3 regions of the Phytobacter cepae genome follow, and region 1 is predicted to be linked to each of the others. Evidence: predicted binding sites of a transcription regulator. Region 1 holds the regulator's gene; each other region holds the start of a gene.
The links. The regulator Fur, encoded in region 1, represses iron uptake genes when iron is present. The targets are predictions, from matches to a motif close to ATAATAATGAGAACNACTATCAA.

Region 1 (10,569 bases):
AGGTTTGTTCATCAGACGCAAAGTATACGCGGGTACGCCCGTGCAGGGACTCGGTGGATTCTGCAAAGGCTTTGTTGTCCAGAGAATAGAGTGTAGACAGCACCAGCATGAAACGGTTAACGGCTTTTTTCTGATCGGCGTATTCGTCAGAAAGCAGCAACTCGCGCACCGCACGAACTTTGTCTTTCGCGGTGTTGGTCGGCTTACTCTCTTCGACTTTCGGCGTAACAGGGGCTTCTTTTGCAGCGGCAGGCGTCGTGGCGGCAGGCTGAGAGGAGGCGGAAAATTTCAACATGCGCCGTAAAATGTCGGATGCGCTCTCACCAATATGCTTCGTGTGGCTGGCAATATAACTGTAGAGTTCATCATCAACTTCAATCGTTTTCATTTTAATCCAGTGCAGTGTCTTATCTGAATACAAGTTATTGAGATTATAAAGTCAAATCTCAACAGCGGATAGCGCTAAACCTGAGTGGCGGCTAAGTTAGATTGTGTCTGAACCTTGCAGCCGGGCGGCAGAATGTTCAACATAATACCCTAATCCGAAAGAGCGAAAAAAAGAACTTTGCCATGAAATTGAATACCCGAGCGCAATCTGCACAACAATCGCACAACAATTCTCCCATCGTGTTAGTCCACGGCCTGTTTGGCAGCCTGGATAACCTTGGCATTCTGGCGCGCGACCTTGTGAGCGACCATGACATCCTTCAGGTGGACATGCGTAATCATGGGCTTTCTGCGAGTTCGGACGAAATGAATTACCCCGCGATGGCCCAGGATTTGGTTGATACGCTGGACGCGCATTCCCTTGAGCGGGCCACCTTTATCGGTCACTCAATGGGAGGGAAAGCGGTCATGGCCTTAACCGCGATTGCCCCGGAACGTATTGACGGACTGGTAGCGATTGATATTGCCCCCGTGGATTATGCCGTGCGTCGCCACGATGAGATTTTTGCTGCTATCAATGCGGTGACGGATGCCGGGGCCACGACGCGACAACAAGCGGCCACCGTGATGCGCACCGTCATCGATGAAGAAGGGGTGATTCAATTTTTGTTGAAGTCCTTTGTTGACGGGCAATGGCGCTTTAATGTCCCCGTGCTGTGGGAGCAGTACCCCCACATTGTCGGCTGGGAAGAGGTGCCGGTCTGGGACCACCCTGCCCTGTTCATCCCCGGTGGCAACTCCCCTTACGTGACCGAGCAGTATCGTCAGCCTCTGCTTAAACAGTTTCCGCAGGCGAAGGCGCATGTCATTGCCGGTGCCGGACACTGGGTGCATGCGGAAAAGCCGGAAGCGGTTTTGCGCGCTATTCGTCGTTATCTTGCTGAAAAGACAAACTGATTAAAAACCCGGCGCTCGGTCATCATAACGCGCCCGGGCGTTGGCGTCCCTGCCTCCCTGATGTATGATGGCGCGCTAATCAACCCGGGCTCAGGCTCGATTGCTTGTACTTCCCGTAGTATTTCTTAAATCATGGCTAAAGAACAAACGGACCGCACGACCCTAGATCTGTTCGCGAATGAGCGTCGCCCGGGACGTCCTAAAACCAATCCGCTCTCTCGCGACGAGCAATTGCGCATTAACAAACGCAATCAGCTTAAACGCGATAAATTTCGTGGGCTTAAACGCGTCGAACTGAAAATCAACGCGGAGGCCGTTGACGCATTAAACGCCCTGGCTGACGCGCGTCAAATGAGTCGCAGCGAACTCATCGAAGAGATGTTGCTGGAGCAGCTAAAAGCGCTGAACAGCATTGATTCCTCTGATTCTTCATCTGAATAACGTTTTCATGTAGCAGAGAGTGCAGTCCGACGCGATTGCAGTTTCCGCGTGCTTCTCTGATCTGCTATGATTGCCCTTATCCGTGGGCTAAACGCCACCACCATATCATTAAGTTTCAAGAGGTTATTTTACTCATGGCAATCACTGGCATTTTTTTCGGCAGCGACACCGGTAATACCGAAAACATCGCAAAGATGATCCAGGCACAGCTTGGTAAAGACGTTGCAGATGTACACGACATTGCAAAGAGCAGCAAAGAGGATCTGGAAGGCTATGACATTCTGCTGCTTGGCATCCCGACCTGGTATTACGGCGAAGCGCAGTGTGACTGGGATGATTTTTTCCCGACGCTGGAAGACATTGATTTCAATGGCAAGTTAGTCGCATTGTTTGGCTGTGGTGACCAGGAAGATTATGCAGAGTACTTCTGTGATGCGCTGGGGACAATTCGTGACATCATCGAACCACGTGGCGCGGTGATTGTGGGTCACTGGCCGACCGAAGGCTACCACTTTGAAGCCTCTAAAGGCCTTGCCGATGATGACCATTTTGTTGGGCTGGCCATTGACGAAGATCGTCAACCAGAACTGACCGCTGCACGCGTGGATAAATGGGTTAAACAGATTTCCGAAGAGCTGAATCTTAACGATATCATCAATGCCTGATGCTGTTTGGCGCATCCTGCGGGTTGCGCCAGATCGATAGTTAAAACCAATGGAAATAATTGCTACATTTTTTTAACTTTTGCCGCCAGCACTGTACAATATGGCCTGGTTAAAACGGGTAGCGCAACGGACTTTGTTGGCACTACCACGTTTTATACGCTTACTTTACTTGAGGGCTTGCAGTTTTCATTTAGACATGGCAGTTCTATAATGAGACGCATTTCCCAGTGCATTCCTTGTAGCTTCCCCTTGGGGAGCGAACCGTTTAGCAACAGGACAGATTCCGCATGACTGACAACAATACCGCATTAAAGAAGGCCGGCCTGAAAGTCACGCTTCCTCGCTTGAAAATCCTGGAAGTGCTTCAGGAGCCGGACAACCATCATGTCAGTGCGGAAGATTTATATAAGCGCCTGATTGACATGGGCGAAGAGATCGGGCTGGCCACGGTTTACCGTGTTCTGAACCAGTTTGATGATGCCGGGATCGTAACCCGTCATAATTTTGAAGGCGGCAAATCTGTCTTCGAACTGACTCAGCAACATCACCACGATCACTTGATTTGCCTCGATTGCGGCAAAGTGATTGAATTCAGTGATGACTCCATTGAAGCTCGCCAGCGTGAAATCGCCTCTCAACACGGCATTCGCCTGACGAACCATAGCCTGTACCTCTATGGCCACTGCGCTGAAGGCGATTGCCGCAGCGATGAAAACGCCCACGAGATTGCGAAGTAATCTTCCGTAAACGTAAAAAGCCAACCTCCGGTTGGCTTTTTTATTGGTGGTACAAAAAGAGTGTCTACGGCGTATTGTTGCTGCGAATTTCCTGCCAGATACGATCGCAGTTCGCTTTTACCGCCTGACCATTGCCCGTATGCGTGGCGTCCAGACACTGCTGATAATCCAGTGTACGGACGGATTCTTCATGAGCAAACTGTTGATGTGCCTTTTCTGACTTCAACACGTCTAACACGCTACGGCAGGCTTCAAGTTTTTCCGACGATCCTTCTGCGGTGTTAATGCAGGCACTGTAAGCTGCTCTCAAACGCATATCTTCTTTCGGCGCTGAGGGTTGCTGTACGCAGCCAGCAAGTCCCAGGGTCATAAACAGAATCATTATGCTTTTTTTCATTTTGCCCTTCTCTCGCATCAGAAAATCGTAAACGGTGCGATCACGATAAATTTCACATCGCGCTCATCCTGGAAGATGTTGTTGTAACCACCGCCCCAGCTTGGAATATCAGAGTGGTTATCAAACTGCGTGAAGTGCAGTTTAAATAACGTCCCTTTCGCCAGACCATCCTGCAGGGTGTAAACGACGTCGAGGCTGTAAGCGGATTCCTTAATTGAATTATTGGCTTTATAGTATTGGTCGCCAGAGGAAACGTTGGATGGCTTGGCATCCCAGCCATACACATAGGATGCGCCTACCGCCCAGCCCGGAAGATTTAAATCTTTAAGATCATACATAGCGCCAACAAATACCGCTTTCTCATTATGGGCGTTAAAGTCAGAACGATTATCCCACCAGATATCCAGTCGGCCATTTGACGAGCCATAAAGCGGCGTCATACGCGAATTGAAATATCCCTGGCGACCATCGGCTTTGACCCATGTTCCCTCAAGACGTAAATCGACAGGCCCTGCGGTATAATTAAAGGTCAGTGCCTGTAACCAGGCCGTACCGTCATAAATATCATTGATGGTGTGATTAGATGCTTTATCGCGTGAGCTGTAGAACTGATAGCTTGTCGACAATGGGCTGCCCGCAATATCAAATTTATAACTGGCTTTTGCAAAGTATTGGTCAACATAGCCCTGCGCCTGACCAAATGCCGCTTCTAAAATGAGATCGTTTTTAAAATCATATTGCGCGCCGAGTGAATGGACATAATCAATCTTGCTCACGCCATCATTTTGATAGAAATAATCGGTTTCGTTGTACCAGGGGGCTTTATATTCATTGGCCCACATATACGAGAAACTCAGTGCACCGCAATCTTCATAATCAAGTTTTGCACCTAGTTCCGTACCCTGATACGTACCCGGCATAAAGCTCCAGTTGGAGGCCAGCAGTGTCTGCCCCGTTGGCTGAATGTAACCCGCTCGCGCCCATACCGGACCATATTTAAATTTTGCCGCCGCGGTATAAAGACTGGCCCCACTTCTGTCGCCCGCCCAGTCTTCGTCATAGACTTTGTGACTATTGGAAAACGCCATTTCATTAGGGTGTGCACTGCCGGATGACTCTGCCATTTCGATTGCCGCAAACGCGGCAATATCGATACCGAACATATCTGCTGCATAACCGGACTGGAAATCGAGGTTAGTATTCCAGGTTGAGTGTGCAAGGTTTGTTTTATATTTATTACCGTCGGTGACGTCCTTACGATCGCGTTCACGCTGCCAGTAATACACCCCGCCGGTAAGCGTTGAATCATCGACAAAACCTTCGGCATTTACCGCAGGGGTTATCATTAAACCTGATATTGCTGTTGTGCTGGCAATAGCTAACGCTATCGCCTTACGTTTAGCGACAAACGCGATCATAATTGTTCCTCTTTGACTAAAAAAACAAAAGTGCTGTGCAAAGGCATTCAGCAACAAATTAAAACCAGGGAATAGCTGTGAGTGCTAAAAACTTGTTTCACACCACGAATCAAGATTATTTTTGCCCGCATGAATGATCAAGCACTTTACCTGAATGAGCATCAGGAATATGACCAGGAACACAGATTTCAATCCGTTTTGGCGCAGACGTGGAATAACAGTTGGGAATGGTAATTTATCGCGTTAAATAATCGGGAAAATGAAGGATGAGAATGAAAAAATTAAAACAACTTTTCATGTCAATCACAGACAATTATTAAAATTTCAGATGGGAAGAATAAAAAAACGCCGCACGGGGCGGCGTTCAGATAAAGTCGCGCGTTAATTACTCGCCGACTTTCGCCCAGGTGTCACGCAGACCCACGGTGCGGTTGAAGACCAGCTTATCAGCTGTTGCATAACGGCTATCGAGGCAGAAGTAACCTTCACGCTCAAACTGGTAAGCTTTACCGGCTGCGGCAGACTGCAATGACGGCTCAGCATAACCCTGTTTAACGACCAGAGATTCCGGATTCATCACCGAGAGGAAATCTTCAGCGGCGCCTGGGTTTGGCACGCTGAACAGACGGTCATAAAGACGGATTTCAACCGGCAGCGCGTGGGCCGCACTCACCCAGTGAATGACGCCTTTCACTTTACGGCCATCCGCTGGATCTTTGCTCAGGGTGTCCGCATCATAAGTACAGAAGATGGTGGTGATAGTGCCGTCGGGATCTTTCTCCACACGCTCAGCCTTCACCACATAGGCGTTACGCAGGCGCACTTCTTTGCCCATCACCAGGCGCTTGTACTGCTTGTTGGCTTCTTCGCGGAAGTCGGCGCGATCGATCCAAATCTCTGCGCTAAACGGAACCTCACGGCTGCCCATCTCCGGTTTATTCGGATGATTCGGCATGGTCACAATTTCGCTTTCGCCCTGAGGATAGTTCTCGATAACCAGTTTAACCGGATCGATAACGGCCATCGCACGTGGCGCGTTTTCGTTCAGATCTTCACGAATGCAGGATTCAAGAGAGGCCATCTCGATGGTGTTATCCTGCTTGGTCACGCCAATGCGTTTGCAGAATTCACGAATAGACTCCGCAGTATAACCACGACGGCGCAGGCCAGAGATGGTCGGCATACGTGGATCGTCCCAGCCTTCAACGTGCTTGTCGGTGACCAACAGGTTCAGCTTACGCTTGGACATCACGGTGTATTCCAGATTCAGACGCGAGAATTCGTACTGACGCGGATGAACCGGAATAGAGATGTTGTCCAGTACCCAGTCGTATAAGCGACGGTTGTCCTGGAACTCCAGCGTACACAGAGAATGGGTAATCCCTTCCAGCGCATCACTGATGCAGTGGGTGAAGTCATACATCGGGTAGATGCACCATTTGCTGCCGGTCTGGTGGTGATCGGCAAACTTAATGCGGTAGAGCACCGGGTCGCGCAGCACGATGAACGGCGATGCCATGTCGATTTTAGCACGCAGGCAGGCTTTACCCTCTTCGAAGCCACCCGCGCGCATTTTTTCGAATAGCGCCAAGTTCTCTTCCACGCTGCGATCGCGGAACGGGCTGTTTTTGCCCGGTGCGGTCAGCGAACCACGATATTCGCGGATTTCGTCAGCGGAGAGTTCATCAACAAACGCCAGCCCTTTGTTGATCAGTTCAACCGCATACTGGTGCAGTTGATCGAAATAGTCAGAGGAATAACGCACATCGCCGGACCAGTGGAAACCCAACCACTCTACGTCATGTTTTATAGACTCAACGTACTCGATATCTTCTTTTACTGGGTTCGTGTCATCGAAGCGCAGATTGCACTGTCCGTTGTAATCCTGGGCGATGCCAAAGTTCAGGCAGATAGATTTAGCATGACCAATGTGCAGATAACCATTCGGCTCTGGCGGGAAACGGGTGCAAACAGAATTATGCTTACCAGTGGCCAGATCTTCGTCAATGATCTGACGAATAAAGTTTGTCGGGCGGGCTTCAGCCTCACTCATCGTAGATTCCTCAAAGCGTAAACAACGTATAACGGCACATGATCTTATAAGCGGGTCCTGGAGACAACCCTTAGTTACGGAAAATATATACAAAGCGGAAGCGTGAAACGGCGGCAAAAAAAAGCGGCAGAGGAAATCCTCTGCCGCTTTGATAATGCTAACGGGTTAAGTCATTAGCCTTTGATGTCATACAGCGGCGTTTGCCCTGCAACGACCGACCCTTGCGCTTTAAGTACCAGACCCGAGAAGTCGTCGATGTTGCTGCAAACGACCGGGCTAATCATCGAACGTGCTGTTGCGTTCAGGTAGTCCAGGTCCATTTCGAGGACTGGCTGGCCGGCAACCACAACGGCACCCTCTTCAACCAGGCGGGAGAAGCCCTGGCCGCCCAACGCGACGGTATCAATACCCATATGAACCACGATCTCCGCCCCTTTCTCGGTTTCGAGACAGAACGCATGATTCGTGTTGAAAATTTTCACAATGGTCCCGGCTGCCGGAGCGACAACCACTTTGTCTGTCGGTTTAATCGCCACACCATCACCGACCGCTTTGCTGGCGAAGGCTTCATCCGGCACTTCATCCAGAGAAACGACATCGCCGGTAATCGGGGAGACCAGTTCTGCAATGACGGATGCGTTAGGCACCGCCTGAGGCTTAACCGCTGCAGCCGTCACTGGCGCAACCGGGGCTGCCGTATCAGCGGCAGGTACGTTGCCCGCAGTCTTCATCGCGTTCGCGATTTTCTCAGCCACAAAGCCGACGATAATCTGCACGCTGGTTTTATTCAGACGAATAATACCGGTCGCACCAAGACGTTTCGCCATCGCTTCATTCACCAGCGCAGAGTCTTTTACATTCAGACGCAGACGGGTGATACAGGCATCAATACCGGTCAGGTTAGAAGAACCGCCGATAGCGGCAATGTACTGGCGAGCCAGACCTGCAACATCCTGCTCTGAACCTGCGCTCACGTTGACGTCCCGACCATCAGCTTCGTCACCCGCAACAGCCAGTTCACGGCCCGGCGTCAACAGGTTGAATTTCAGAATGGTGAAACGGAACACCACGTAGTAAATAACAAAGAATACCAGGCCTTGCAGAATCAGCATGTACCAGTGTACGGCCAGGGGGTTACGTGACGAGAGCACCATATCCACCAGACCCGCACTGAACCCGAAACCGGCAATCCACTGCATGGTCGCAGCGATAAACACGGAAATACCGGTCAGCACTGCATGGATGAAATACAGTACCGGCGCCACGAACATGAAGGAGAACTCCAGCGGTTCAGTAATCCCGGTAAAGAAGGCGGCAAAGGCACCCGCCATCATAATACCCAAAACTTTGGCTTTGTTTTCTGGACGTGCGCATTGGTAGATAGCCAGTGCTGCACCCGGCAGACCGAACATCATGATTGGGAAGAAGCCCGCCTGATAACGACCTGTAATCCCGATTTCAGCTTTACCTGCAGCGATAGACTGCGCGCCACCGAGGAAGTTAGGAATATCGTTGATACCCGCTACGTCGAACCAGAATACGGAGTTCAGCGCGTGGTGCAGACCTACCGGAATCAGCAAGCGGTTAAAGAAGGCATAGATACCCGCGCCCGCAGAGCCAAGTTTTTGAATATGTTCACCAAAGCCTACCAGACCGCTGAACACCACCGGCCAGATATACATCAGAATGAACGCTACAACGATCATCACGAAAGAGGTCAGAATCGGCACCAGACGGCGACCGCTAAAGAACGACAACGCTTTCGGCAGCTCAACGCTGCTAAAGCGGTTGTAAAGCTCTGCCGCGATGATACCGACCATGATCCCAACGAACTGGTTTTTGATCTTGCCAAATGCAGCAGGCACCTGATCGGCCGGAATTTTTTGAATCATGGCAACGGCTGCTGGCGAACACAACGTCGTTAATACCAGGAAGCCGACGAAGCCTGCCAACGCGGCAGCACCGTCTTTATCTTTGGACATACCGTAGGCAACACCCACTGCAAATAGCACGCCCATGTTATCGATGATGGCAGATCCAGACTGGATAAAGAGCGCTGCCAGCGCATTATCACCACCCCAACCTACCGGGTCGATCCAGTAACCGACCCCCATTAAAATTGCTGCTGCAGGCAGCGTGGCGACCGGCACCATCAGTGCGCGACCTACCTTTTGTAAGTAACCTAAAAGACTCACGTTATTCCCCCTCTGACCCCACACCGGGCGCTTAGAAACAGTATTTTTTTATTGTCTTACTTAAACCTGAAAGCACGGCCTTTTTTTACGACAGTATCAGTGTGTGAAAAATTAATTCGCCTCGCAAATTAAATGCACACTTTTTGTGATTACAGTCACCAAATATCGTTATTAACCCTCCACTTTGCTGGCTAACAAGCAAAACTTATTTTATGATTAAAAAAATCAACACGGATTGCCCCCTTGTAGAGCAAAACTGCATTACGCTTACTTCAGTACGGCTTGCAATCCACGAACTTTTAAATTCAACCTGGAGATGAACAATGAGACTGATCCCTCTGGCAACAGCAGAACAAGTCGGTAAATGGGCTGCACGTCATATCGTAAACCGTATCAACGCCTTTAAACCTACCGCAGATCGCCCGTTCGTTCTCGGCCTGCCAACTGGCGGCACTCCCCTGACGGCCTATAAGGCATTAGTTGAAATGCACAAAGCGGGCCAGGTTAGCTTCCAGCATGTTGTAACTTTCAACATGGACGAATATGTCGGCCTGCCAAAAGAGCATCCGGAAAGCTACCATAGCTTTATGCACCGCAACTTCTTTGATCACGTTGATATTCCGGCAGAAAATATTAATCTGCTGGATGGTAATGCCCCGGATATTGACGCAGAATGTCGTCAATACGAAGAAAAAATCCGTTCCTACGGCAAAATTCACCTGTTTATGGGTGGCGTGGGTAACGACGGTCACATCGCATTCAACGAACCTGCGTCTTCGCTGGCCTCTCGTACGCGTATCAAAACCCTGACCCATGACACCCGTGTGGCGAACTCGCGCTTCTTTGATGGCGATGTAAGCCTGGTGCCGAAATATGCCTTAACCGTCGGTGTGGGTACGCTGCTGGATGCAGAAGAGGTGATGATTCTGGTGCTGGGTAATCAGAAGGCGCTGGCGTTACAAGCGGCGGTTGAAGGTAACGTCAACCACATGTGGACCATCAGTTGTCTGCAGCTTCATCCTAAAGCCGTTATGGTATGCGATGAGCCGTCAACCATGGAACTGAAAGTTAAGACATTGAAATACTTCAATGAATTAGAAGCCGAAAATATTAAAGGTCTGTAATTGTGTTTCCGTTCTGCCACAGTGATTGTGCGGAACGGCACTCATTTGTTAACCGGGGGTCGTTATGTATGCTTTAACCCATTGCCGCATTTTCACCGGCTATGAAATTCTGGATGACCACGCGCTTCTCGTCGCGAATGGCCTGATTGAGCGTGTCTGTCCATTGGCGGAGCTACCGTCAGGCATTGAGCAGCG
Region 2 (10,569 bases), 100 kb from region 1:
TCGGTTATCGTCTGGCTGCTGGCGTGGCGCAACGGCATCGAGACCTTTCGTCTCATCATCGTCGGCATCGGGGTGCGCGCCATGCTGGTGGCGTTCAACACCTGGCTGTTGATGCATGCCTCACTGGAGACCGCGCTCTCCGCCGGGTTGTGGAACGCTGGCTCGCTTAACGGTCTGACCTGGGCGAAAACGCTGCCCTCGGTGCCGGTGATTATCGCGATGTTTGTTTTTGCGACCCTGCTTTCTCGCCGCCTGCGCCTGCTGGAGATGGGGGATGACAGCGCCTGTGCGCTGGGGGTGAGCGTGGAACGTTCGCGCCTGCTGCTGATGCTGGTCGCCGTGATGCTGACCGCCGCCTCGACCGCGCTTGCCGGCCCCATCTCGTTTATCGCGCTGGTCGCGCCGCACATTGCCCGCCGTCTGAGCGCCACCGCGCGCTGGGGGCTGACCCAGTCGGCACTCTGCGGTGCGGTGCTGCTGTTGCTGGCAGACATCTGCGCGCAGCGGCTGTTTATCCCTTATCAGTTACCCGTGGGCGTCGTCACCGTCAGCCTCGGTGGCATTTACCTTATCGCCTTGTTGATTCAGGAGTCCCGCAAAAAATGACCGATACAGCAGCCCGTTTGCGTGGCGAAGCCTTAACCCTGGGCTACGGTAAGAAAATTGTTGCCACGGACTTAAGCGTGGCTATCCCCAATGGGCACTTCACCGCCATTATCGGCCCTAACGGCTGCGGGAAATCGACGCTGCTACGCACCCTGAGCCGCCTGATGGCGCCGGAACAGGGGCATATTTATCTTGATGGCGAGCAGATCCAGCGCTATGCCAGCAAAGAGGTCGCCCGCCGTGTCGGTCTGCTGGCGCAGAATGCGACGACCCCGGGAGATATTACCGTGCAGGAGCTGGTGGCGCGCGGGCGTTACCCTCATCAGCCGCTGTTTACCCGCTGGCGAAAAGAAGATGAAGAGGCGGTCACCCGCGCCATGCGTGCAACCGGCGTGGACAGTCTGGCAACCCAGAGTGTGGATACGCTTTCCGGTGGTCAACGCCAGCGCGCCTGGATTGCAATGGTACTGGCGCAGGAAACCGCCATTATGCTGCTGGATGAACCAACGACCTGGCTCGATATCAGTTATCAGATTGATTTACTGGAGCTACTAAGCGACCTCAACCGTGAGCAGGGGTATACGCTGGCGGCGGTGCTGCACGATCTCAACCAGGCCTGCCGTTACGCCACCCATTTGATTGCGCTGCGCGACGGCAAGATTGTGGCCCAGGGGGCACCGAAAGAGATTGTTACCCCAGAGCTGATTGAAGCGGTGTATGGGTTGCGCTGTTTGATTATTGAGGACCCGGTGGCGCATACGCCACTGGTGGTGCCGTTGGGTAAATATGCGGGGTGAGCCCCCTCACCCTAACCCTCTCCCTCAGGGAGAGGGAACCGTTTAGTGCGGTTTGTCAGTACGTTTCTCCCTCACGTTTTCCAGCGATAACACCGCGCAATGAGAACACAACAGTCACCGCGATGACTGGGTCCGGCTGAAAATCGGCGAAGCGTATCCGTAAGGCCGGGGCGACGCGCAGGGATGCGCGGCGAGGGCGACTTTACACGGACGTTACCTTCGCCCGTCCCCGATAAGCCTGAAGGAGAAGCTGAGTGGACCGCGCCAGCGGCGATTTTCCTGGCCGGGAGCCCGGGTCGCCAGGGTGGTGGCGGTGAGCCACCCTGGCACGTTCACGGGTTCTGGCGCTACAGAAAAGCAAGGAACATAAGGTGAACGGAAATACCCTCAGAGCAGCATGTTGCTCCTAACCATGACACGTTCCCCTCACCCCAACAACTCCCGCAGCACCGGGCCGATGGACGCAAACGCCTGCGGAGAAATGATATCCACATGCGCGCAATCCTGACGGTACACCTCTAACTCATCTACCCACGGTGACCAGGCGGTGTGAGGGTCCATTCCTTTAGGTAGCGTGCGTTCGGCGACAAACAGCGTCGCTTTGCCGGCAAAGTGCGCACTGTGTGCGGTGGTCAGCAAGCGAACCGCGTCGCCATAGTTGCCCTCAATAGTGGCAAACATCTCGCTCGATCCCTGGCCTTGCTGAGCGGCGATAAACGCCTGACGCTCGCGCTCAATCTCTGCCAGCACCTCCGGGTCGAGGCCGTTTGCCTCTTTTTCTGCCCAATTCTGTGTTTCCGGCGGCCAGGTATCCAGCAGCCCCAGGAATGCTACCGTTTCACCACGCGCCCGCAGTCGGGCGGCAATCCCCTGCGCCAGCGTGCCGCCCAGCGAGTAACCAAACAGGTGATAAGGCCCGTGCGGTTGCGCTTTCAGCAAGGTGGCAAGATGGTGCTCGCACACGTCGTCCAGGTTCGCTGCCTGCTGCATTGGCCCTTCGGGGCGTGGCGACTGAATGCCGGAAATCGCCCAACGGGGCGAGAGATAACGCGCCAGCACGCTGAACTGCCAGGCAAAGCCGGAAGCCGGGTGGAAGCAGAATAGGGTCGGCCCCTTTCCTTCGCGCAGCGGCAGCAGCGTCTCCAGCCCCATACGGCTGTCGAGAGCATCCTGCGTCACCAAATGCGCCAGCTTCTCCACGGTGGAGGCCACCATGATCTGCCCCGGCGTCACATGGCGTTCAAAGCGTTTGCTGAGCAGTGCCGCAAGGCGCATCGCCAGCAGCGAGTGGCCGCCGAGGGCAAAGAAATCGGCTTGTGCATCACGTACTTCGCAGCCCAGCAGCGCTGAGAACGCCTCTGCCACTTCGGTTTCAGCACCCACGGCCAGCGGGCGGGCAGCTTTTTCACGTACCGGCGTCGGTAAAGGCAGGGCTTTGCGGTCCAGCTTGCCGTTGGCGCTGAGCGGCAACTCACTCAGTTGCAACAGGACAACCGGCACCATATGTGGCGGAAGCTGCTGCGCCAGCTTCTCGCGAAGTGCGGTGACATCGAGCGGCAGGCCTGAGTCAGAGACCAGATAGCCCACCAGTTGACGCGCATCGCCGCCCCCGGCCAATGCCTGATTGAACACGCAGGCATGGGTGACCGCCTGGGCCACATCCGGCAGGCCCTGCAACGCCCGGTCAATGTCACCGAGTTCGATACGCTGACCGCGAATTTTAAGCTGATCGTCGCTACGGCCAAGGTATTCCACCGCGCCGTTGTTCAGCCAGCGCGCTACGTCACCGGTGCGGTACATCCGCTCACCGGGGGCAAAGGGATCGGCGATAAAGCGGCTGGCGGTGAGGTCTGGCCGCCCCAGATACCCCTGCGCCAGTTGGATGCCGGTCAGGTACAAATCCCCGGCCACGCCTGGCGGAACCGGCTGCATCATGCCGTCAAGGATACGCAGCCCGGTGTTCCATACCGGGAAGCCAATCGGCACGCTGGTGCCGCTTACCGCCGCCAGCGTCTCACCGTGGGCCGGGTACCAACTCACGTCCACCGCCGCTTCCGTCGGGCCATACAGGTTGTGGAGCGGCGCGTGGGTCAGTTGCTCCCACTCCCGGCAGAGTTGGGCGGGCAGCGCTTCGCCGCTACAGAATACCTTGTTCAAGGTGTGGCAGGTTTCCCGTGCGCTGTCCGGGGTGAGGGAAGCCACAAAGGCTGCCAGCATCGAGGGCACAAAGTGGGTGGTCGTCACGCCAAAGCGGGCGAAGAACTGCTGGAGCGCCAGCGGATCGCGGTGCGCTTCAGGTTCCGCCATCACCAGTTGCGCCCCGGCGATAAACGGCCACCAGAACTCCCACACCGAGACGTCAAAACTGCACGGTGTCTTCTGCGCCACCACATCCTGCGCATTCAGCGGATAGTGATTTTGCATCCACAACAGGCGGTTAACGATGGCGGTCTGCCCGACCATCACCCCTTTCGGTCGCCCGGTCGAGCCGGAGGTAAAGATGATGTAGGCAGTATGCTCCGGGCGGGACAGCGCCAGGGGTTCACTGCCCTTAAGATCAAGCGGCGCGCCGTAACACAGGTACGCCAGGTGTGGAATATCACTGAAACGAGCAAGCTGATCCTCAGAGGTAATCAGCAAGCGCGGTTTTGCATCTTCCAGCATCGTACGCAGCCGCTCGTCCGGGTAACCGGTGTCGAGCGGCAGCCAGGCTGCACCGGCCTCCACAATGCCGTGCAGCGCCAGCGTCAGAAAGACCGAGCGCGGCAGCGCGACGGCGACGCTGTCGCCCGGCCTGACGCCCTTCTCACGCAACAGGTTTGCCAGCGCCACCACCTGTTCACGCATCTCGCGGTAGCTGAACTGCCAGCGCGCATCGGCCAGCGCCGGGGCATTCGGGGTTTTCGCCGCCTGCTGCGCCACTAATTCACTCAGGGTGGTCACTGGCAGCATGACGCCGGTGGCGTTAATTTTTTCCAGTTGCTGCACATCCTGCACCGAAACCAGCCGGGCATCGCCGCAACGCAGCAGGGGGTTCGCGGCAAACTGGCGGAGTAAATCGGGCAGACGTGCCGCGTGAGCCGAAAGCGTGGCCTCTTCATAGCGACTGCGGTTCGCCAGCACTTCCAGAGTCAGGCCGCCCTCCTCGTGCGGGAAAAGCGCGATTTCCAGATCGTTAACCGGTCCGGTCGCCAGCGTATGGGTTTGCCCGGCAATCCCGTCCACATCCAGCAGATAGTCGAACATTTTGACGTTAAATACCGGGCCGTACAGCGGCTCATCTCCCGCCGCGCGTCCGGTGTCGCGCAGAATTTGTTCCGCATCATAGCGCTGATGGCGGCGCATCTTTTTCAGTTGCCCGGCAAGGCTTGTCGCCAGTTCCGCCAGGGTCTGGCCAGGGTTAATGTGCACACCGAGCGGCAGCACATTGAGCACCGGGCCGGTAGCGGTCAGTGCGGCTGAGCCCATCCGCCGCATAAAAATAAACCCGGCGGCATAGTCAGGGCGGCTGCTGAGTCGGCCTAACCACAATGCCACCAGCGCCAGCGCCAGATCGGCAGGCTGACAGCCAGGTATAGCCTGCGTCAGACGACGAAATGCCGATGGGTCGAGGTCCTGCTTCAGACGCAAAATGTCGGTGGTCGCAGCACGCCCCGGCAGCGGCGCACCCGAGAGCGAACCAGCGGCGGGAAGTGTGCGTTTGTGTTCAGACCAGAAGGCTTTATCCCGCTGCCAGGCGTCGCTATCGCGGTAGCGCTGATATTCGTCCACCACTTCAGCAAACGGGGTAAAGGGGGAATCTGGCAGGGGGGCATCGTGGCGCATAGCGCGGTAAATGGCGGCAATCTGGCGGGTAATAGCCGGGAAACTGAAGCCATCGACCAGTAAATGGTGATAGCGCTGATACCAGTACCAGCGGGTGTCGGTCACCTGAATAAGGGCATGATGGGCGAGCGGTTTACCGCCGTCCACGCGCAGATTTTGCGCCAGATCCGCGTTCATCAGCGCCAGGGCCGCCGCGTGCGCATCAGGCTCAGCACGTAAATCGACACGCTGCGGCAGCGGGAAGGTCTGCGTGTCATCAACCCACTGCCAGACCTCTCCGTTGTCCTCAACGAAGCGCAGCCGCAGGGTATCCGCCTGCTGCATACCTTTAACAATCGCCTGCGCCAGTAATGGGGCATCCAGCATGCCTTCCAGCTCCACATAGTGCGCCACGCTCCAGGCGTTGGGCAGCGTGGAGAGTTTTTCTGCCATCCAGATCCCCGGCTGTGCGGCAACCAGGGGGTATCGAGTGGTCATCCGCCTCTCCTTATTGCGCGTGGTGCGCCGGGGTTAATGTCTGCCAGTGTTGTGCCAGCCATGCGGTGCAGGCGTCCTGCGATGCGGGGGCGCAAACCACCTGCCAGCCTTCCGGCAATGCGCATGGCTCCGGCCACAGGCTGTACTGCTGCTGGGCGTTTTGCAGAATATAAAAGTGCCCCTCGGGATTATCGAAGGGATTGCTGAATTCCATACCGGACTCCTGTGGTGAAAAAGTGCGCGTTACTCAGCGCGCAGCAACGGTTGCCAGAGGGTGATAAGCCCTGAGGTCAGCCCACCGCGCCAGCAAAGCGCATCATGCCCACCGTCAACCTGACGCCAGAAAACGGCGGGTTGCGTGCGTTGCAACTGGGCAAGCATCGCCTGATTGGCCCGAAAGATAACCGGCTCTCGCACCCCTGCTTCCAGCACAATGCGCAGTCCTTGCGCCGAAAGCTCGTCGCGCCTGAGCGCCTCCGTCAGCACGCCATCCTGGCTGCCCCCGCGATGCGGCCACCAGTAAGAGCCCGACTGGCTCAGCACGCAGCCAAAACGCGCCGGCCAGTGCAACCCGGCATACAGCGATGCCAGCCCGCCAAAGCTCTGCCCGGCCACGACCGTGCGTTCGGGGCGGTCGCTGAACGGCGTTGTTGACTGAACGTGTGGCAATAATTCCTGCTGGACCGCCAGCCAGAAATCCTCATTGCAGGGAAGCTCCCGGCTGCGGTGGGCGGTATCAATCACATCGATGAGCACATAGACCGCCGGGGGCAATTTGCCCTCGTGGGTTAACGCGGCAAGCGCAGGCCAGACCGGCATGCTTTCCGCCCAGAATTGCCCGTCGAGCAGCACCGCTAGCGGGCGTTCTGCACCGTTGTCATCCCCGGTGGTATAGACCCACACGCGGCGGCGGTTGCCTAACCGGTCGCTCTGCCATTCGAAGCAAACCGGCGGGGTATATTCCGCATCCGGCGCGCCCCAGCCAGGCTGTTCCGGTGCGCCCGGCAGCGAGAGAGGGGAAACCGGATGCCCCCGTCCGCCCCGCCAGTGCTGGGCATTGAGCGGATCGGCTATCGCGTGAGGGAAAAGAGTGCGCCAGCCTTCGCGCAGTGCGGCACGGTCAGGCGGTGTCTGGGTAAAAGCCTGCGGCGGAAAATCGTCCCGTTTTGTCGACGGGATCAGGCAATAGCTCCCACGCCATCCGGCTTCGAGGCGGGTTTGCCAGCGCCAGACGTCGGTGCCCGCAATGCGTTGCAATGATTGCGGCGCGGACTGTTGATGATGATCGGTGACGCCGGTGATATAGAGCCAGACGCGCTCAACGGTGGAGGTCGCTTCGGTGCCCGCCGGGTCACGCCACCAGAAGGTGACCCGATAATGCGTTGCTGATTCCCGCTCCCACTCTGGCCCCTGTTTTGATGCCCACCAGGCATCACTTCCTGTCTCTTGCACCACTGCGTTACCCCAAATGACTTGTGGAAATTTTGCCTGCTCAATCAAATTTCTTGATAATATTATTGATAATTATTTGCATTTGCAATAGCGTATTGCCCGCGCCTGCACCGGCGCGTCTTTCACTCGTAACGTGTCACTTGTCGCGATTTTTCTCAGGAACGAGCGCCCTTCGCAGCAAGCTGGCGACATCATGCCGCTTTCCTTACCCCATTGGGAAAGGATCGACCGGGGAGAGCGGCGAAGAAAAGCAGGAATTACAATGAAAAATAAAATTCGTTCCCTGACCTTACTGGTCAACCTGGGAATTTATGGTGTGGCTCTGCCCGCTTTCGCAGCAGAGACCTCCACTGACGCATCCAGCAACGAAGACACCATTGTGGTGACCGCAGCGCAGCAGAATCTGCAGGCGCCGGGGGTTTCCACCATCACCGCCGATGAAATCCGCAAGAATCCCCCCGCCCGTGACGTTTCTGAAATTATTCGCACCATGCCGGGTGTCAACCTGACCGGTAACTCAACCAGCGGCCAGCGTGGCAACAATCGCCAGATTGATATTCGCGGTATGGGCCCGGAAAACACCCTGATTCTGATCGACGGTAAGCCAGTGACCAGCCGCAACTCCGTGCGCCAGGGTTGGCGTGGTGAGCGTGATACCCGTGGCGATACCAGTTGGGTCCCTGCGGATATGATCGAACGCATTGAAGTCCTGCGTGGCCCGGCAGCCGCCCGTTACGGTAACGGCGCGGCAGGTGGCGTGGTGAACATCATCACTAAAAAATCCACGGATCAGGCATGGCATGGCTCCTGGAACAGCTACTTCAATGCCCCAGAGCATAAAGAGGAAGGCTCCACTAAACGCACTGATTTTAGCCTGATGGGGCCGCTGGGCGGCGATGTCAGCTTCCGTCTGTACGGTAACCTGAATAAAACCCAGGCCGATGCCTGGGATATTAACCAGGATCATCAGTCCGAGCGCACCGGCATCTATTCCAACACCCTCGCCGCAGGCCGGGAAGGCGTTGAGAATAAAGATATCAATGGCGTCGTACGTTGGGACTTTGCCCCGATGCAGGCGCTGGAGTTCCAGGCCGGTTACAGCCGTCAGGGCAACCTGTACGCAGGTGACACCCAGAACACCAACAACGACAGCAGCAGCAACAACTATGTGAAGGAAAACTACGGCAAAGAGACCAACCGTCTCTATCGCCAGAACTACTCCGTCACCTGGAACGGCGGCTGGGATAACGGCATCACCACCAGCAACTGGGTGCAGTACGAACACACACGCAACTCCCGCCTCGGTGAAGGGTTAGCCGGCGGGCTGGAAGGCCTGTTCAATAGCGATAAATTCTCCGACACCGATCTTGCTGACCTGATGCTGCATAGCGAAGTCAGCGTGCCGTTCGAGCTGCTGGTGAACCAGAACCTGACCGTGGGCACCGAGTGGAATCAACAGCGTCTCAAGGATCGTGCCTCGAACACTCAGGCGCTGCAGGGTGGGCCGATTCCAGGTTATGACAGCACCGGTCGTAGCCCCTACTCCAGCGCGGAGATCTTCTCTCTGTTTGCAGAAGACAATATCGAAGTGACCGACAGCACCATGCTGACGCCGGGTCTGCGTTTTGACCACCACACCGTGGTCGGCAACAACTGGAGCCCGTCTCTGAACCTGTCGCAGGGGCTGGGGGATGACTTCACTTTGAAAATGGGGATCGCCCGCGCCTATAAAGCACCGAGCCTCTACCAGACCAACACCAGCTACATTCTCTACAGCCGCGGTCAGGGCTGCTACGCCAGCGCCACCGGTACTGGCTGTTATATGCAGGGGAATGACGACCTGAAAGCCGAAACCAGCATCAACAAAGAGATTGGCCTTGAGTTTAAACGCGACGGCTGGCTTGCCGGTGTGACCTGGTTCCGTAACGATTACCGTAACAAGATTGAAGCGGGTTACTCACCGCTGAACCAGACCTCTCAGGGCGCGCTGAAGACCGACCTCTATCAATGGGAAAACGTGCCTAAGGCGGTCGTTGAAGGTCTGGAAGGTACGCTGAATGTTCCGGTTACCGATGCGGTCACCCTGAGCAACAACGTCACCTACATGTTGCAGAGTAAGAATAAAACCACCGGCGAGCGTCTGTCGATCATCCCGGAATATACGCTGAACTCCACCCTGAGCTGGCAGATTGTGCAGGATGTCTCCGTGCAGTCCACCTTCACCTGGTACGGCAAGCAAGAGCCGAAGAAATATGACTATCAGGGCAAACCGGTGACCGGTTCTGCGAAAGATGAAGTCAGTCCGTACAGCATTGTGGGCCTGAGCGGTACCTGGGATGTGAACAAATTCGTGAGCCTGACGGCGGGTGTCGACAACGTGTTTGATAAACGTCACTGGCGCATGGGCAATGCCCAGACCACCGGCGGTACGACGGGCTATATGTATGGCGCGGGCGCCAATACCTATAATGAATCCGGTCGCACCTGGTATATGGGTGTAAACACCCACTTCTAAGGTCGCCCCGAACGTACCAACCCTCCTCTCCCTGCGGGGAGAGGAATTCCCAGTAATCTTACGTTTTGCAGCGATATCATTGCTGAGTGAGAATAAAACAGTTACCGCGATGACAGGGTCCGGCTGAAAATCGACGAAGCGTATCCGCAAGGCCGGGGCGACGCGCAGGGATGCGCGGCGAGGGCGGATTTACAGGGACGTTACCTCCGCCCGTCCCCGATAAGCCTGAAGGAATGCGCTGAGTGGACCGCGCCAGCGGCGATTTTCCTGGCCGGGAGCCCGGGTCGCCAGGGTGGTGGCGGTGAACCACCCTGGCACGTTCACAGGTTCTGGCGTTATAGAAAAGCAAGGAACATAAGGTGAACGGAATGACCACCAGAGCTGCATTTCCCCCTCACCCTGTCCCTCTCCCCAGTGGGGCGAGGGGACCGTTCGTGCACGTATTTTTTCTGGGGATTCCTCAACCCTGCGGGGAGAGGGCTGCATGAGATTTACCATGCACACATGAGGTTTACCATGCACACTCACCACACACTGCTCACGCTGAATGCCCACCCTCTGCATCTCATCCGCTTCGATCTCGCTACGTTTAACGATAACGATCTGCTATGGCTTCCTCATCACCAGCTGTTGCAGGATGCGGGCCGTAAGCGGAAAGCCGAGCATCTGGCCGGGCGCATTGCTGCCGTGCATGCCCTGCGCGAACAGGCTATCAAAGCCGTGCCGGGCATTGGTGAAACAGGGGCACCGCGCTGGCCCGCAGGTTTATATGGCAGCATCAGTCACAGCGGCAGCAATGCGCTGGCGGTTGTCGCTCACTCACCTGTAGGCGTAGACATTGAAACGCTGTTCACCGATGCGCTGAGCCAGACGTTAACGTCGAGCATTATCACCCCG
Region 3 (10,569 bases), 2.4 Mb from region 1:
AAACGCGTTTTCTCCTGGGTTTTGCCAGCTGCATGAGGCTCTTCGTTGCCCGAAGTTCTTTCTTCTAAAAGCGGGTGCCGGGTCACTGAAGGATTGACGTTGCTCTAAGCCAAAAACTGCCGCCTGCATTGCAGGCGGCTGTGACTATCAGAAGACGACCGAGTAGTTCAGGCCGAAGGTACGACCGCGGCCTTTATAGGTATACAGGTTCTCAGCACCGTAGGTTGGGCTGTAAAGGCCCGGTGCGCGCTGTCCCCAGGCGGTGGTGTAATCTTCATCAAGCAGGTTTTCCACGCTGAAGCTCAGCTTGCCCACCGGCAGCAGGTAGCTGCCTAACAGATCAACGGTGTTGTAACCGTCGATATGCTTACCGGCTTCGTCAGAGAGATCAAATGTCTGCGTGCTTTGTACGCGCAGAGTCCAGTCCCCCGGCGCCCAGGTCACCCAGGCGCTCATTTTGGACGGGCTGGCGCTGTCGACCGTCAGCTTTTCCCATTTCCCGTCGACGCGGGTTTGCGATTTGATGGCGTTAAAGTTCGCACCGGTGCTCCACTCGCTGTCGGTAAAGAAATAATCCACCTGGCCTTCGACACCGTAGATGCGACGCTTATCATCTTCAACGTTGATGGTCATGTCGGTTTTGTTGATGTTGATGGTTTTGTCGGAGAGCGAGTAGTAACCGGCAATCTGCGTGCGCAGGTTATCCCCGGTGAAGCGCCATCCCAGCTCATATGCGTCGACTTTGATGCCGTCCAGTTTTGAATCGTTGACGTTCACGCTGTTCACCAGGCGATAGTGACCATTGCTCAACTGATAGGTGCCGGAGCCGTAATATTTGGCCAGATCCGGGATCTCAAAACCTTGTGAGAAGTTAAACCACAGCTGCTGACGCTCGGTGAGGTGCCCCAGAATACCGGCGTTAAACAGTAGGTTGTTGTAATCCGTTTTCCCGCCCGGTACGGCGTCAGCGGAGGTGGCTTTACCCGTGGCGATACCCTGTTGCTGCGCGTAGCCAATAAAGTCGTCGACCCGGTTTTCCGTGTACTGGTAGCGTACGCCGCCGCTCAGTGTGATGGCGGAGATGTCGTAACTGCTTTGCAGGAACGGCGCAAGGTTAGTAATGCTATAGCCCGGATAACGCTCGACGTTCCAGGCGTTGTCCAGCTTCATCCCCCCGCTGGCTGCGGCTTTGTTGAGATCGAAAAATTGCTGGTTGGCGTCGAAGGTTTCATGCTCGGCATCCACCCCCCACGTCAGTGTCAAATCATCCAGCGGCTTGCTGTTAATGGTGAGTTTGCCGCCGTAGAAATCGGTTTTTTGCTGTGACGCCCCAATGCTGGTGACCTTGCCGCCGGAGAGGGTAGGGAAGGGGTAAAATGTGAGGCTTTCATCGCGGTAGTAAATCTGCGCGAGCAGGTCCTGACCCCAGAAATCGGTGTTGGAATATTGCAGGTTGATCAGGTGACGCTCGGTGCCCGGAATACGGTCGGAATCGAGATTGTTCTTGTTATATGCGTTGCCTGCACCGGTCACCGCGGAGAAGTTCTCGCCAAGGAACAGGCCGTGCTTACCGTCGGATTCACTTTTGTAATACTGGGTGGTGAGCTGCAGTTGCTGATGGTCGTCGATGTTCAGCGTGCCGGTGCCCATCACGTCCAGACGGCCAGAGTATTGCAGACCGGTCTGGGTGTTATCGATGTTCACTTCGTTGCCTTTGCCGTCATACCAGCCGCCAAAGCGCTGATACGCAACGGATAGTCGACCCGAGGCATTGTCGTTGCCGCCGCTGACCGCCGCCGCGACGTTCTCATCATTATCGTTATGACTGTTAAAGCCGGTTTTCATGCCGGTCTGGAACTCGACTTCCGTTTCCGGCTGGCCTTTTTTGGTGACGATATTGATTAAGCCACCGGTACTGCCGCCGCCGTAGAGAGAGGTGGCACCGGAAATGACTTCGATACGCGCGATATTAAACGGATCGATAGAGTCCAACTGGCGGCTGTCGCTGCGCGAAGAGTTTAAACGCACGCCGTCGACCATCACCATCATTGAACGACCACGCATATTCATACCGTAGTTGGTACGCCCCTGGCTGCTGACATCCATACCCGGAATCAACTGCGCCAGCACTTCTTTGAGTTCTTTACCACCCTGAACCTGTTGTTCAATTTCAGCCTGTTCAACGACCCAGGTGGTTTGTGCCATGTCGGTAATATTGTGATTTGAACGGCTGGCGGCCACGACCAGCGTCTCTTCTTTCTGTCCTTCAGCCGAGGCATTTGCGGCGAGCATCATCAGTAAACAAGGGCTTAGCGCCCAGGAGCAACGGGATTTCATTATTGTGATCGTCCTGATTTATCGAGATTTCGGCGGCATGAATGCCCCGCATTACACGAACACCACCTTCTCAGGTGATAGTAATTATCAAGATGATATGGATTATCGTTACCGTGTAAACAGTTAATGTTAAAAAATGTAAATGTAATGACATGATTTTAATGTGGTTTTTTGCCGAGCAGGGTACTCCCTGGTTTTCTGTCACCGATCGCTGACCAGGATGCTGATATTGAAGTGCCCGATTAACGCGTGATCCGCCATTGGAATATTTTATATATCCAAAGATATGTATGCTGATAATTAATTCACAAAACCTATTGTTAATTAATTATCGATCGTTAAAATCGATCAATGATTGGTTTGTGTGACCCTATTCACAATATTCAGGCAGTTTCACGTCCATATTATCAATCAGACGGGTTACTTATTTAAAAATAGATTTTTAACTTGTCTACTCAATATTTCATTTGCCTGGTAGAAAAGACCATTGATGTAAGTGGAATATTGTTCATCGATATTTTTCATATGGAAAGGTGACTTATGCCTACTGAAATTAAAATTGTAGTGACTAATAAATCCTCGAAACAAAAAGAGATTTTTTTCTTCCAGCAGCCTGCAAAATATAACGGAGCGGAGGGTGTTTATTCAAATAGTATTTTGAGTACACCCCTCCCTCCTTTTTCAGAATCTGGCAGTAAATACGAGTTTGGGGTGAGGGAAGTATATTATGCGGGTGTTGTGGAGGTGAAGGAAGAAATTGTCCCAGGTAAACCTTATGGTTTCATGACAGCAAGTCGACTTGTTGAACTTACCCCTGCTGCGGGTGCTGGGGAGATTAAACCAAACTGCGTTAACGTCAAAACTAATCCGTTAGGTATTGAAGCCGCTAAGATTGATTTGAATGTTGCTCCAGGAGGGTTTCGTATTTGCTCCCCGGTGTTTGATCCTGAAAGAAAAAGATATCTTGCAGGAGCCGCAATTGAGAAAAGCGATAAAAGTATTGTTTTATCCAGTTTTGTAGAAATGGAATCGAATACCAGGCTAGACTGTCAGCCTGTTATTAAGTTTTATGTGGCCACTGGCGCGTATCAAGCGGGAACGATCATGAACTTCATCTCGTCTTCCAGGTCTGCCGCAGAGTGTGATGCAACCGAGGGCCGAACCAAGTTTCATGTATCACTTGAGCCTGATAATACATGGAAAGTGGAATCATTTTTTGACGATGATTCTTTAAAAGAACATTTGGAATCTCTCCGGTAATTCTCTTCTTTACTTCTAATGAAAAGGTGCAGAGCTTAAATTCTGCACCTGTTTAATCGTAACTGGAGTACATATGTTTAAATATTGGTTCACGGCCCCAAAAGGGGGCGCTTTTTCTTCATTTTATATGTTTAACCCAGTCTCAAGAGTATTTTGTCGTATACGACTTGAGTTAAATAGAAAGACCACGGAGAAAGATAATGGTGAAACGGGCGCGTTCTATCGAGATTATAGAGTCGTGGGGTTTTCTTCACGGAGTAATCTCGATGTCGGGAATCTTTCATTATGGAGAATTTCAACATCTGACTCCTGTCATCGCTTAGTTTATGAAAGTATTATGGCATTAAGAGCGGAGCCTGAGCACTGGGGTGAGCATGTTTATGACACAAGCAATGCGGAAATATCTATTCATAAAGGAAATCCGATTATACCTGAGGAGGAGGCCATCTTGCCTGACACCGTCAAAATTGCGGATTTAATAGCGCTGGCCAAAATTGCCATTAAAAATAAAAGTTCTGTTGTATTAACAGGAAAAGATGCAACTGGAGCTGAACTGGCACAGGCGATATTAACCGCGATTCAACCCAGCGATAAATAATGCAAAACTATCATTTATCCTACCAGATCATCCACTTACAGTAAGTACCCCTTTGCTTACCATGATTGCACTGGAATAAAAATGTAGGTAAACATCTGGCGACTGCAGCCCGGATAACCGAAGGGGTGAGCCGCTTGCGGCGAATAATCGAATGGAGTTCGATGGAAAGTCCGGCCGCAGAAAAGCAAAAAACCCGCCATAGGCGGGTTCTTCTAAATAGTGGTGCCCGGACTCGGACTAACGCCGAAGGCGTTGAACAGCGCGCTTGCCGCGCTGGCCCCGAAGGGGTGAGCCGCTTGCGGCGAATAATCGAACAGAGTTCGATGGAGAGTCCGTATCGCCAAAAGCAAAAAACCCGCCATAGGCGGGTTCTTCTAAATAGTGGTGCCCGGACTCGGACTAACGCCGAAGGCGTTGAACAGCGCGCTTGCCGCGCTGGCCCCGGAGGGGTGAGCCGCTTGCGGCGAATAATCGAACGAAGTTCGATGAAGAGTCCGTATCTCCAAAAGCAAAAAACCCGCCATAGGCGGGTTCTTCTAAATAGTGGTGCCCGGACTCGGAATCGAACCAAGGACACGGGGATTTTCAATCCCCTGCTCTACCGACTGAGCTATCCGGGCAACGGGGCGCATTAAAACCGATTCGCCTCGCCTCGTCAACGAAATTTCTTCAAATCGTTGCAGACTGCACAATCTATCACCAGAAAAGAGGAGATGCACGTATCTTCAGGCAAAAAAGGCGGTCCACAGGGCAGAAAGCGGCATAGCCAGCACGAGGGCAGGCAGCATGTTCGCTACGGCAAACATCTTGATGCCACAAATTCTTAAGCCCGTAGCTAACAGGAGCACACCGCCCACGGCGGTAAAATCGCCCATCATCGCCGGTGTGGTTAACGGCATAATCAGCGTGGCACTGTAAGCGAGGGTGAGCTGAATCGCCAGCATTGGCACGCTGATTGCGGCGACAGCAATGCCCAGCGAGGTGGCAAAAATCAATGCAGTAAAGAAATCGAGAAAGGCTTTTGCAATAAGGATGCTGTTATCCCCGGTCATGCCTTCACGCATTGCGCCGAAAATACCGGTGCCGCTCGCACAAAACAGAATAATGATCGCCACCAGACTTTGAATAAACGCCTCATGCCCACTGAGGGCGTGTTCCCCGCCACGGCGCTTTTGCAGCACGTTGCGCAGGCCATTTACGCCACCGCTGATGCCGCGCTCCACATAGCAGAGTTCACCAATCAGCGTGCCGACGAGAGTGGCGAGCACCATCACGGGCAGATTCACGCATTTAATCACCAGCAGAATGCCTATGCCCAGCGACGCGAGGCCAAAAATCGACGGCATATTGGCGCGAATACGCTCCGGCAAGCGCTGGCTAAGCACCGCGCCCAGAACGCCGCCTAAAAGAACGGCGGCAGCATTGATAAAGGGTCCAGTAAACACGTTTTTTCTCCTGATACCTGGCGTGAGCAACTGCATATTATGGCGCTGTAATGCACATTATTATGCCCGAATAATGCGGTGGTGATGTGTATTAATCTTTTGAATATAATAACTTATGTGAATCATTAAAAATGCGTCTGCATGAGGCTGCAATTTGCCGTTGTCTCGTTGGTTGCACCTGCTAATAAATGATGACATGATTGCGCGAATTTTCCTCTCCACTCTACGGGACTGCCTGGAATGACGCTGCTTTCATCACTCCAACAGATGCATTGCACCCCTGCATGCATGTTCACCCGTGCAATTTTATCCCATACTTCTCTCACCATGCGGTGAGGCTAGCGGACGCTCACTTCAGGACAACATTAAAATCAGAGCCTATCTGCTTTTACTGATGTCTGGCGGTCGGAGCGGGTTCCAGTCAGACACGTTCGTTGGGTGAAGCAAACGCATCATCCGGGGCCTTTTTTCCCCTGAAACGGGTAAGTGTGCTTATGAAAACAATGAAAATTGCCGTCAGCCGAGAGCTGATCTCCACCCTGTCTACGCACCGTGAAAAGGTGACCCTCGACAGCACCGACTTTACGGATGTGGCGGCAGTCGTCATTACGCGGGCAGAGAGCCGTAGCGGCATTCTGGCTTTGCTCAAACGGACGGGCTTTAACCTGCCGGTATTTTTGTTCGACGGTGAAACCGAGGAACGGCCGGATGGCGTCACGGCCGTTATCGACGGTAAAGATCAGGACTGGCTGGAGCTGGAAGCGGCGGCGTGCGACTACGAAGACGACCTGCTGCCACCGTTTTTCGATACCCTGCGCCAGTACGTAGAGATGAGAAATGACACCTTCGCCTGCCCGGGTCATCAGCACGGTGAATTTTTCAAGAAACATCCGGCAGGCAGGCAGTTCTATGACTTTTTCGGTGAAAACGTTTTTCGTGCCGATATGTGTAACGCCGACGTCAAACTGGGCGACCTGCTCATTCATGAAGGCTCTGCGAAACATGCGCAAAAGTTCGCGGCGAAAGTCTTCAATGCCGACAAAACCTACTTTGTACTGAACGGTACCTCAGCGGCCAACAAAGTGGTGACCAATGCGCTACTCACCCGTGGCGATCTGGTACTGTTTGACCGCAATAACCACAAATCTAACCACCACGGCGCCCTGATCCAGGCCGGGGCAACGCCGGTCTATCTCGAAGCCTCCCGCAACCCGTTCGGTTTTATTGGCGGCATTGACGATCACTGCTTTGATGAGAAATACCTGCGTGAGTTGATCCGCGACGTGGCACCGGAAAAAGCTAATCAGCCGCGTCCGTTCCGCCTCGCGGTGATCCAGCTCGGTACTTACGACGGCACAATCTACAACGCCCGTCAGGTTATCGACAAAATCGGCACGCTCTGCGACTACATCCTGTTTGACTCCGCCTGGGTGGGCTATGAGCAGTTCATCCCGATGATGGCGGACACCTCGCCGCTGCTGCTGGAGCTGAACGAAAACGATCCGGGGATCTTCGTTACCCAGTCCGTGCACAAACAGCAGGCCGGATTCTCGCAAACCTCGCAGATCCATAAAAAGGATAACCATCTGCGCGGCCAGGCCCGTTTTTGCCCACATAAGCGCCTGAACAATGCCTTTATGCTGCACGCCTCGACCAGCCCGTTTTACCCGCTGTTTGCCGCACTCGATGTGAACGCCAAAATCCATCAGGGCGAGAGCGGCCGCCGTTTGTGGGCTGAGTGTGTGGAAGTGGGCATCGAAGCGCGTAAATCGATCATCGCCAACTGCAAGATGATCCAGCCGTTTGTGCCGCCGGACATCGCCGGCCGCCCGTGGCAGGATCATCCGACAGAGGTGATCGCCAGTGAGCGTCGTTTCTTCAGCTTTGAGCCGGGGGCCCGTTGGCATGGTTTTGATGGCTACGCCCAGGATCAGTATTTTGTTGATCCCTGCAAGCTGCTGCTGACCACGCCGGGAATCGATGCGCAAACAGGTGAGTACACGGAGTTTGGTATTCCGGCGACGATTCTGGCGAACTACCTGCGTGAGAACGGCATTGTGCCGGAAAAATGCGATCTCAACTCGATCCTGTTCCTGCTGACCCCGGCAGAAAGCACGGCGAAAATGGCCCATCTGGTGGCGATGCTGGCGCAGTTTGAGCGGCATATTGAAGATGACACGCCGCTGGCAGCGGTACTACCGACCATCTACAACAAGTACCCGGTACGCTACCGTGATTATACGATCCGCCAGCTGTGCCAGGAGATGCACGATCTTTACGTCAGCTTTGATGTGAAAGATCTGCAAAAAGAGATGTTCCGTAAGGCGAGCTTCCCGGCAGTGGCCGTTAACCCGCAGGATGCGCATCAGGAGTATATTCGCGGCAACGTGGATCTGGTGCGTATCAGCGAGGCGGAAGGGCGCATTGCCGCTGAAGGCGCACTGCCGTATCCGCCGGGCGTGTTGTGCGTGGTGCCCGGTGAAGTGTGGGGCGGCGCGGTACAGCGCTACTTCCTTGCGCTGGAAGAGGGCGTTAACCTGCTGCCGGGCTTCTCACCGGAGTTGCAGGGGGTGTACTCCGAGACGGATGCCGACGGGATTAAGCGGTTATATGGGAACGTGCTGAAGCAGCCCGCTGCGGTCTGATGCTTTCCTCTGCGGCCTGATGCCCTCACCCCGGCCCTCTCCCACGGGGAGAGGGAGAAAAGCAGGCTCGATCGGTTCCCTCTCCCACGGGGAGAGGGAGAAAAGCAGGCTCGAACGGTTCCCTCTCCCACGGGGAGAGGGAGAAAGGCGGAGTGTGAGGTCTACTAGATCGCACAGAACAGTCCCCTCGCCCCTTTGGGGAGAGGGCCAGGGTGAGGGGGAAACCCGCGCACAATCCCTACGCACTCTCTCCAGTCCGGCGGTACATCCTTCTTGGATGCCCAATTTTGCCGTACTGCATCTCTACCGCTAAATACCCCGACTCTACGCCGTGCTCCAGGTAACGGCGGGCAGTGGTTTTGCTCAGACCCGTCTCCACCACCACTTCATCGACCGAGAAACAGCGCTCACCGGCATCGGCAAACAGGGTCTGCACGCGCGAAAGCGTATTCTCCTCAATCCCCTTGCTGCCGTTATCCAGCTTGTAATTCTTCGCCTGCAACTGATAGAGCGAATCCACGTTCTGCTGATCGACAATCTTCCACACCCGCTGCTGCTCGGTGAACTGCACAAAGCGCTCCAGCGACTGGCTGAGCCGCTTCCACGACACGGGTTTGAGAATATAGTCAAAAGCCCCATTGCGAATGGCCTGGCTACAGGTGTCCATATCGCTGGCGGCGGTAATAAAAATCACCGAACAGTTGGCGCGAATAACCATCGGGTCACTGATAAGCGTGATCCCTTTGCCGTCCGGCAGATAGTTATCGAGCAACACCAACTGCGGCTGCTTGCTGGTAAGCTGCGCCTTCGCCTCTGCCAGAGAAGTCGCAATGCCTACCAGCCGCAAACGCGGATGTTTACCGATAAGTTCAGCATGAAGCTGCGCCAGTTCGTTTTCATCTTCTACTATCAGCACATCTATCTGTTCATGTCGCATTATTCTGCTCTTCCAGCGTCATATCGGGGCATTGTCGTTGTACATGACCCGTTTCAGGAATAAACAAAGAGAAAATCGTTCCACGCGGCGCGTTATCAGAAACTTCGATCGTACCGCCGACCTGGGTGACATAGCTCGCGATCAGATACAGGCCAATGCCATGATCGCCACTGCGCTTGGTGGTCATCCCGCGTTCAAAAATTCGATGGCGAATCTCCGGGGCGATCCCTACACCGCGATCGGCCACTTCAATGATCAGCTCCCGTTCATTTTGCAGGATCAACACCTCAACCGGATCGTGCGGCAGCGCCGCGCGTTGCGTCGCTTCGATGGCGTTATCCAGCAAATTGCCAATGATCGAGATAAGCTCGGCTTCGGCCAGCGAATGGGCCGGTCTTGCCATCTGGCAACTGGGATCAAACGTCAGTTCGACTCCTTTTTCCCGGGCGCGCGCCGCTTTGCCCAGCAGCAGGCCACAGAGCGTAGGCGAGTGGAAGCGGGACGAGATAAAGTCGAGCAGCTCCTGGGCATGTTCCGACTGCGCCTGGATGTAACGTATCGCGTCATCATAGCGCTCCATGTGTAACAGGCCGGAGAGGGTCGTCATTCTGTTCAATTGCTCATGGCGCATGATGCGCAGGTTATCGACATAACGTTTCACCTGACTCAACTGGGCGCTAAGGCTATCGATCTCATTGCGATCGCGAAAAGTGATCACCCAGCCCTGTAACTTGTCTTCCAGCATAATGCGCACGCGGCTGGCGATCACCGTCACGTGGTTGAAGCGACAAATCTCATCATGGGTATCTTTTTCCAGCATTCGATCGCGGGAAAAGAAGGGCACGCCGGGGATCAGCTCGGTGATCAACTGCCCGCGCAGCGCCCGCGTCGGCTGGCTCAGACTCAGCAGTTTCCTGGCGGCCTGGTTGATCACTTCGATGCGCAGGTTGCTGTCGATGGCGATCACCCCTTCATAAATCGACTCCATCATTGCTTTTTGCTGACGCACCAGCAGGCCGATTTCGCGCGGTTCCAGCGAGAAAATCTGTTTTTTGATGCTGCGGGTAAAGAACCACGAGAAAACAAACAGCGCCGCCAGCAGCAGCACGGCAGCAATAAAGATGTTGATCGCTTTGCCAAGCGTTATGGTATCGAGATAGCTGGTGAGATAGCCCACTGAAACTATCCCGATAACCTGACCTGTATCGTTAAAGATCGGTGCTTTACTGCGTAGAGAAATACCCAGCCCGCCCTGGCGAATGGTGGTCAGGCTTTTTCCCTGCAACACATCCTGATTATCCCCCCCGACCAATAAGGTGCCGACCCGGTCTTCATAAACAGAATGGT

Region 2: a site for Fur is predicted at 7,217-7,239, ahead of fes (enterochelin esterase). Genes of this name have one in related genera too.
Region 3: a site for Fur is predicted at 2,412-2,434, ahead of ACUY4Q_RS03955 (TonB-dependent siderophore receptor). Genes of this name have one in related genera too.

Annotation. Positions count from the first base shown of each region.
Region 1 is NZ_CM135107.1:3,569,993-3,580,561, forward strand. Features, by position in the region: gene seqA (replication initiation negative regulator SeqA) at 1-388, opposite strand, end outside; gene ybfF (esterase) at 571-1,344, shown strand; gene ybfE (LexA regulated protein) at 1,477-1,785, shown strand; gene fldA (flavodoxin FldA) at 1,920-2,450, shown strand; gene fur (ferric iron uptake transcriptional regulator) at 2,738-3,187, shown strand; gene chiQ (ChiQ/YbfN family lipoprotein) at 3,252-3,584, opposite strand; gene chiP (chitoporin ChiP) at 3,602-5,002, opposite strand; gene glnS (glutamine--tRNA ligase) at 5,388-7,055, opposite strand; gene nagE (N-acetylglucosamine-specific PTS transporter subunit IIBC) at 7,229-9,250, opposite strand; gene nagB (glucosamine-6-phosphate deaminase) at 9,574-10,374, shown strand; gene nagA (N-acetylglucosamine-6-phosphate deacetylase) at 10,439-10,569, shown strand, end outside.
Region 2 is NZ_CM135107.1:3,671,272-3,681,840, forward strand. Features, by position in the region: gene fepG (iron-enterobactin ABC transporter permease) at 1-606, shown strand, start outside; gene fepC (iron-enterobactin ABC transporter ATP-binding protein) at 603-1,403, shown strand; gene entF (enterobactin non-ribosomal peptide synthetase EntF) at 1,830-5,705, opposite strand; gene ACUY4Q_RS17300 (MbtH family protein) at 5,716-5,919, opposite strand; gene fes (enterochelin esterase) at 5,949-7,160, opposite strand; gene ACUY4Q_RS17310 (TonB-dependent siderophore receptor) at 7,420-9,672, shown strand; gene entD (enterobactin synthase subunit EntD) at 10,189-10,569, shown strand, end outside.
Region 3 is NZ_CM135107.1:826,850-837,418, forward strand. Features, by position in the region: gene ACUY4Q_RS03955 (TonB-dependent siderophore receptor) at 148-2,337, opposite strand; gene ACUY4Q_RS03960 (hypothetical protein) at 2,878-3,597, shown strand; gene ACUY4Q_RS03965 (hypothetical protein) at 3,671-4,195, shown strand; tRNA gene ACUY4Q_RS03970 (tRNA-Phe) at 4,740-4,815, opposite strand; gene ACUY4Q_RS03975 (DUF554 domain-containing protein) at 4,921-5,640, opposite strand; gene ACUY4Q_RS03980 (ornithine decarboxylase) at 6,135-8,285, shown strand; gene ACUY4Q_RS03985 (response regulator) at 8,524-9,222, opposite strand; gene ACUY4Q_RS03990 (ATP-binding protein) at 9,212-10,569, opposite strand, start outside.